2 regions of the Carboxydocella thermautotrophica DSM 16521 genome follow, and region 2 is predicted to be linked to the other one. Evidence: riboswitches for the same ligand, from Rfam matches in the RefSeq annotation. Region 2 holds a riboswitch; the other holds the start of a gene.
What was found. Region 2 has a riboswitch for cyclic di-GMP ahead of B5D20_RS08720 (hypothetical protein). Riboswitches for the same ligand answer to the same signal wherever they lie in the genome.
Positions count from the first base shown of each region.

Region 1: another riboswitch for cyclic di-GMP. It lies ahead of B5D20_RS00270 (transglutaminase-like domain-containing protein); the one in region 2 lies ahead of B5D20_RS08720 (hypothetical protein).

Region 1 is NZ_FUXM01000001.1:44,966-48,623, forward strand. Features, by position in the region: gene B5D20_RS00265 (S8 family peptidase) at 1-926, opposite strand, end outside; cyclic di-GMP riboswitch class I at 1,060-1,149, shown strand; gene B5D20_RS00270 (transglutaminase-like domain-containing protein) at 1,278-2,156, shown strand; gene B5D20_RS00275 (S-layer homology domain-containing protein) at 2,204-3,658, opposite strand, start outside.
Region 2 is NZ_FUXM01000022.1:11,462-15,119, reverse strand. Features, by position in the region: gene nikC (nickel transporter permease) at 1-733, shown strand, start outside; gene B5D20_RS08720 (hypothetical protein) at 795-1,466, opposite strand; cyclic di-GMP riboswitch class I at 1,535-1,622, opposite strand; gene B5D20_RS08715 (peroxiredoxin) at 1,754-2,224, shown strand; gene B5D20_RS08710 (inorganic phosphate transporter) at 2,213-3,205, opposite strand; gene B5D20_RS08705 (DUF47 domain-containing protein) at 3,198-3,658, opposite strand, start outside.

The DNA.
Region 1 (3,658 bases), on a different contig from region 2:
GGATAGGCGGATTTCAATAAGGCTGCCAGCCCGGTGATATGGGGACTGGCCATCGATGTTCCGCTCATCACCTTATAATCTCCCCCCGGTATAGTACTGAGAATCTCCACCCCCGGCGCTACCAGATCCAGGGCCGGGCCAGTGCTGGAAAAGGGAGCCCGTTGCCACTGACGGTCAATCGCTCCTACGGCCATCACTTCCGGATACCTGGCCGGATAGAGAACGGTATCCCCTTTTCCTTCTTCGTTCCCAGCATTGCCCGCCGCAGCCATTAGCAGGATTCCCGCTCTGGCTGCTCTTTTCACCGCATACCGCAAAAGGGGATTGTTCTGTTTTCCTCCCAGGCTCAGGTTGACTATATCCAGCCGGTTTTTGATCGCCCACTCCAGACCAGCCGCTATATCACTGTACCAGCCGCTCCCCGCACTGTTCAGGGCCTTGATGGCAAACAACTCGACCCCCGGGGCAATCCCGACTACCCCTTGGCTATTGTCCTGAGCCGCTATTATTCCGGCCACATGGGTGCCATGACCATTATCATCCTGGAAGCTGTCCCCTGTCAGCGCAATCCCCCCGGCCACCTTCAAATCAGGATGCTGTAAATCAATTCCTGTATCCAGCACCCCTACCCTTACTCCTGAACCATTGACCCCCAGCTGGCTCGCCACCTGCGGGCCTGCCAGCACCGCCACCCCCCAGGGTATTTGCTGTTCCTGGGTGGTGGCCTGTTCATCTTCAAAAACTTCCATTACCCCGCGCAGGTTCCGTATCTGCTCAACTTCAGTCTGGTTCAGTTCAATTACCAGATAAGGCATAGTTTCAAAACTGCGGACTATCTTGCCGGAAAGAGAGCGCAGTAAGCCTTCACGCCGCCGTCGCCAGTAACGTTCTTCCAGTTTGAGAATATAACGCTTCTTGCCTTCCATCCGGTTTGCCTCCTCTGTCTTTTTGTTGCATTATATTCCGCTGTCGTTAAATTGGCGATTTTTCTATTAAATTAGAACTTCTTGCTAGAGGCAGGATTTTTCCATTTAACCCCGAATATATTGGGTAAGAACAGAAGACAACGGGCAAACCAGGCGAAAGCCTGGGGCGCAAAGCCATGGGTCTAAGGTTCCCGTTGGGAACTATGATTGCCAGGCTGCTCATATGGCAAAGGGTAATGGCATCTATAGCCATTTTGAGCAGCCTGCTTTCCAGTGGAAAGCAGGCTGTTTCTTTCCCACCCTTTACTGTACGCGCCCCCGGCTTTCCCTTCCCGCTGGGGGCGATATTTTATGAGGAAGCGAAGCGTGAGTCTGATTCTCCTGTTTCTGCTCTGGCTAATAGCCGCAGTGCCGGCCTGGGCAGCTGCCCAGCCTGGTGTCAGGTGGCTGGATCCCTTAACTTCCGAATTGGTGAAGGTAAAAATCAATCCCGCCCAGCCGGGACAATTGCTGATTCAGGGTCAGAACTTGCCTGCCGGACAGGTACTGGTGGAAATCCGTCGCGGCGATGACCGCGCCGCCTATTACTTCCCGGTTCGTAACGGTGCTATCAATGGTTCCTTCTGGTTGCGCTTTGGCAGCGGCCAGTATTACCTGACCGTTTATCTCCCGGCCGGTGCTAATTTCCTCTACCAGATCGAGGCTGAAGCACGTCTGGAAGCTATCGACTTGCCGGACCGACGTTATCTCCTGCCTGGCAGTGGCGTGGAAAGCGACCATCCCGTTGTGCGTAAACTGGCTCAGGATCTGGCTGGCAAAAACGCTGGCGCCAGACAAAAAGCCTATAATATCTACCGCTGGGTCACCAGAAACATCGCCTATGATGCTGCTCGCCTCAGCAGCCAGCAACTTTACGGTCCCGGTTCCGGTGCCCTGGCCACTCTGGCCAGCCGCAAGGGCCTCTGTCTGGACTACGCCAACCTGACGGTAGCTCTCCTGCGCGCTGCCAGCCTGCCTGCCCGAGTCGTGGTTGGACAAGCCTATGACCGCATCTGGTACGAACACGCCTGGGCCGAAGTCCTGCTGGACGGCAAATGGCAACCCCTGGACCCTACCTGGGATGCCGGTTACCTGGCGGGCAACCGATTTATCCCTCGTGCCCAAACCCTCTACTTCTCCATGTCCTACAGCCAGTTCTACCGCTACCACCGGGCGGAAGAATACCGATAAACTGCAAAAGCGGTACCTCGCCTTACGGCCTGGTACCGCTTTTTCCCTTATGACATCAATCTGGCCAGCAATGCTGCCAGTTCAGCTCTTGTCGTCACTCCTGCCGGAGCCAGTTTATCTTTTTTCCGTCCTTTCAGGATGCCGGCTTCCACCAGTTTGTTCACTGCTCCCTGCGCCCAGGTGGCTACCTGCTGCCGGTCGCTGTAGCTCTCCAGCTTACCGCCATTTCCGCCCTTGATTTTGCTCCCATAAGCCCGTTCCAGGATCACTGCCAGCTCCTGCCGGGTTAACTTATCCCCTGGCCGAAACTTGCCCTGATACCCCTGCATCAGTCCGGCTTTAGCTGCTGCTGCCACATAGGACGCATACCAGGCTGAGCTTTGTACATCGCTAAAGGTGGCAGCGGTATTATCCTCAACTTCTACTCCTGTAGCCTCCACCAGCATTTTAGCCGCTTCTGCCCGGGTAACCGGCCGCTCTGGCCGGAAGTATCCCTGCTCATCTCCATCGATTACGGCCAACCCGGCGATTTTTTCGATCTCCCCTCTGGCCCAGTGTTTAGCAGTATCGGAGAAACTGTTTTTCACAGCTACTACTCCATATAAACCGCCCCTTTTAACAACTGCTGTGATCGTCCCCCTGGTAGTATCAGCGCTCTGTTGCCGCACTTTCAGTTTTTGCCCATTGCCTTTAAATTCGAAAACATAAACATTTTTCCAATTCTTGACTTTATTCTGATCTAGCTTCAAACTAATTTTGAATGCTTGTGGCGGCTTGAAGGACAGAACCAGATCATAAACCGGACTTAACAATTCTCCCCTAACGATAAAAGGAGGCTCTTCATAGGTCTTAACATACAGCAAGGCATTGGCCGGCAAGCTGGCATTGCCGAAATCCACTGCCAGGCGCCCCTGGTCTGCACTTACTGCTGCCCCGTTAGTCGGCAGGGAAAACTCCTCCACCCGGGAAGGAGCCAGCGGCCTGCCCGGCCGGATACTTACCGGCGCTTTAAACAGTGCCTCAGCTACTGCCTGGTGCCCGGCATCGGAGAGATGAGCATTATTATAGTCCTGATAAATGGGATCCTTTCCTTTGCCAAGATATTTGGCCACCCCCAGCTCCTGCAGGGACTTGAACACATCCACAATCACCACAGGAGGCATATAGGGGTCACTGTTGACCTGTTTCACGGCATCAGCAATAAAACCATTCAGGTAAGGAATCAACAAATCAAAGGCTTCATACTTTTTCTCTGCCGGGTCGGTAGCTCTCACCCCTGGAACTTTTTCTCCGGGTGCCGGGTTGTAGAAGTTGAGCAGATAGATGGTAGTGTCCTTACCGGTATTAATAGACCTTATTAATTGCACCGCAGTAATCAAGTTCTCTTTCAACTCATTCCCGGCCTGCCGGTAATTGTGGGGATTGCGTCTTACCGCCTGCATGAAATCATGGGCGCCAAACCAGATGGTAATCACCCTGGCCTTTTTGATCGCTTCCCGATT
Region 2 (3,658 bases):
CGCTCCTTATGACCCCGTTCATGATGGGAGTTTGAAGGAGCGCTTGCAACCACCCAGCAGCAAGCACTGGCTGGGAACGGACAAGCTGGGCCGGGATATTTTTAGCAGGATTGTTTATGGTGCCCGCATCTCTGTTGAAGTGGGGGTTATTTCTGTAGGCATTGCTTTGATAGTAGGCACCCTGATGGGGGCTCTGGGCGGCTATTATGGCGGCTGGCTGGATTCCATCCTGATGCGTATTGTTGATATAATGCTGGCATTTCCCAGTGTCCTGCTGGCAATCGCTATCATGGCAGTGCTGGGGCCCAGTCTGGAAAATGCCATGGTGGCCATCGGACTGGTGAATGTGCCAACCTTTGCCCGGGTGGTACGGTCTACTGTTCTGGCGGTGAAAGCCACTGAATATATCGAGGCGGCCAAAGCTATCGGGGCCAGGGATGCTCGCATTATTTTCCGCCATATTTTGCCCAACTGCATTGCGCCCATTATTGTAACAGCTACCCTGGGCATCGGTACAGCTATTCTCGATGCCGCCGGCCTCAGCTTTCTGGGCCTGGGGGCTCAGCCACCTACACCGGAATGGGGGGCGATGCTGGCCGATACCCGGGATCTCTTGCTTAAAGCGCCCTGGGTGGCCATATTCCCCGGGATTGCCATTATGCTGAATGTACTGGGCTTTAATCTGCTGGGAGACGGTTTGCGGGACGCCCTGGATCCCAGGTTGAAACAGTAAAACGCATTGCCCGGTGGAGGTTAAATAACAAAGCCGCAGGCTTTGCCTGCGGCTTGGATTTTTACTGGGTAATGGAGGCATTAACAGTTGTAGTAGCCTGAGCAGTTTGATTCAAAGCTGAGGTAGCGGCAGCCAGTTCAGCTTCCAACTTTTTGATTTTAGCTTGTAATTCAGCGATTTTACGTTTGGCTTTTTCCGCTTTGGCTTTGGCTTTCAGTTCCTGTTTCAGTTTCTTTTCCTGGGCTTTTAATTGAGCCAGTTCCCGCTTGTCTTTTTTCTGTTCTTTCTTAATTTCATTTTCCCGTTTGACAATTTCCTTTTTCAGCATCCTGGCCAGCTCATTGATCCGGTGAATGCGTTTCACATAGGTCTTACTGTCTTTAGTTTTCTTGAAATCAGCCACTGCATCTTTTTTCAGACTATTGATAGCCTGGGCCAGAACCCGGATATCTTTTTTGCTGGTGATCAGCTTGTTCAGCTCAGCCTTGAGTGCTGTATCGGTCGGATTGTCCAGCAGCTTAACCAGCACCGCTTTTACCTGCAGAACCTGCTGCTCAAAAGGATTGACCTGGGTAGTAGTAGTGGTATTGCCATAGGTGTCGGAAGTAACAGTGGTCTGGGTTGTAGCATCAGTGGTAGTAGTGGTTTCCCCTTCAGCAAAAACAGCGGAAACAGGACCAAGAGCCAGGATTGCGGCAACAAAAGTGGCCAGGAATTTGTGTTTGATAGTCATAAGACATACCTCCTTTTAATGCTCAAAATTTTACCTCCTGCCAGAGCAGGAGGTAAATCGCCTCGCACTCGGGCAGCTGGCTGGCCTGGCAACGGAGTTGCGGTAGCCCCTTTAGCTTTGCGTCACCACCTTTCGATGGTTTTGCCTTTTTCCTTTTCGCTATATTATACGAACAGGCAATCATTTTTGGGGGGGACCTAAGAAGTTTTTCTAAAAAATTTTTTTCGACAACAAAACAGGAAATCCTGCTCCAATGGGGAAAATAAGTAGCAGAGGAGGTTGAGAATATGGTAGAGATCGGCTTCAAGGCCCCTGATTTTACCCTGCCCGCTACCGGGGGACAGGAAATCACTTTATCCCAATTAGCTGGCAAAAAGGTTGTTCTTTATTTTTATCCTAAAGACAATACTCCTGGTTGAACCAATGAAGCGGTCGATTTTAATGACCGAATGGAGCAGTTTGCTGCCATCAATACCGTTATTCTCGGAGTAAGCCGGGATTCCATAGCCAGTCATGAGAAATTTGCGGCCAAACTGGGTCTGAAGTTTCCTCTGCTCAGTGATAGTAACGGGGAAGTATGTCAGTTGTATGAGGTATTAAAAGAAAAGAATATGTATGGCAAGAAAAGCATGGGGATTGAAAGATCCACTTTCCTGATCGATGCCGATGGTGTTATCCGACAGATCTGGCGCAAAGTCAAGGTAGCCGGCCATGCCGAAGCTGTCCTGGCCGCAGCCAGGGAGCTATCAGAGCAATAATTCCAGGGCTAGATAGACCCCGGCTCCGATCAGGCTGGTAGCTGGCAAAGTGAGAAACCAGGCGGTAATAATCTGTCGGGCCACCCCCCATTTTACCCCGCGAAAGTTTTTGGCTGTGCCCACTCCCATGAGTGCGGAAGCGACTACATGAGTAGTGCTGACGGGTAGGCCAAAGCGGGATGCCAGCAATATTACCAGGGAAGAGCTAATATCCGAGGCAAAACCATTTATGGGTTCAATTTTAAAAATCCGCCCGCCCATGGTGCGGATTATTTTTTTCCCCCCTGTAGCGGTACCCAGGGCCAGGGCACTGGCGCAGGCAACTACTACCCAGAAGGGAACATGAAAAGTATCAATCATACCGGCGCTGACGAGAGCCATAGTGATCAGGCCCATGGACTTCTGGGCATCATTGGAGCCATGGGAATAGGCAGTAAGCGCTGCTGAAAGGATCTGTAAGCGACGAAAAACATTATTGGTCTGATGGGGATGAGAAAAGCGGAAGAGCCAGAAAAAACCCACCATTACCAGATAGCCCACCACCAGACCCAGAATAGGGGATAAGATCAGGGACAGGATGATTTTACTCAGGCCTGTCCACTTGATGAGCGCAAAACCGTGCTGGGCAGCGGCAGCTCCTACCAGGCCGCCGATGAGGGCATGGGAAGAACTGCTGGGAATGCCATAGTACCAGGTAAACAGGTTCCAGAAAATAGCAGCTGAGAGGGCGCCGATTAAAACCGTCTGGGTTATGGCTGCTGGGTCCACAATTCCTTTTCCGATGGTAGCTGCCACAGCGGTATGGGTTACCGCTCCTAGAAAATCAAAAGCGGCAGCCAGGAGAATTGCCTGCCGGGGGCTGAGGGCCCGGGTGGCAATGGAAGTGGCAACAGCATTGGCGGTATCATGGAAGCCATTTAAGTAGTCAAACAACAAAGCAAGGATAACAACGATAATGACCAAAGCGGTGAGACTAAGCATATTTTAGCACTACTCCCTCTAATAAATCTGCCATATCATCACAGAAGTCCAGCATTTCTTCCATATATTCATACAGGTCTTTCCACTTGATGATTTCCAACGGACTGCAATCCAGGGCAAAAAGCTGGGCCAGGCCGGTGCGGTAGATATTATCTCCCTGGCTTTCCAGCTCATTGATAGTCTGACAGAGCTTCTGGATTGCTTCCGGCCGGGAAGTCAGTTCCGGCAAGAGCTTTATGGCTTTGGCTAGAGCCAGACTGGCTTCAAAGGCAACCCCGGCCAGCTCCTGACCGGTCCGGGTAGTCTGTTCCACTTTATAGAGTCCCAGTTTTACGCAGGTGCCGTGCAGGTAATCGACCACGTGCTCTAACCCCTGGGTGAGCCGGAAAAGCTCATCCCGGTCGATGGGAGTAATAAAAGTACGATTGATTTCTTTCTTTAATTCTTTGGCAA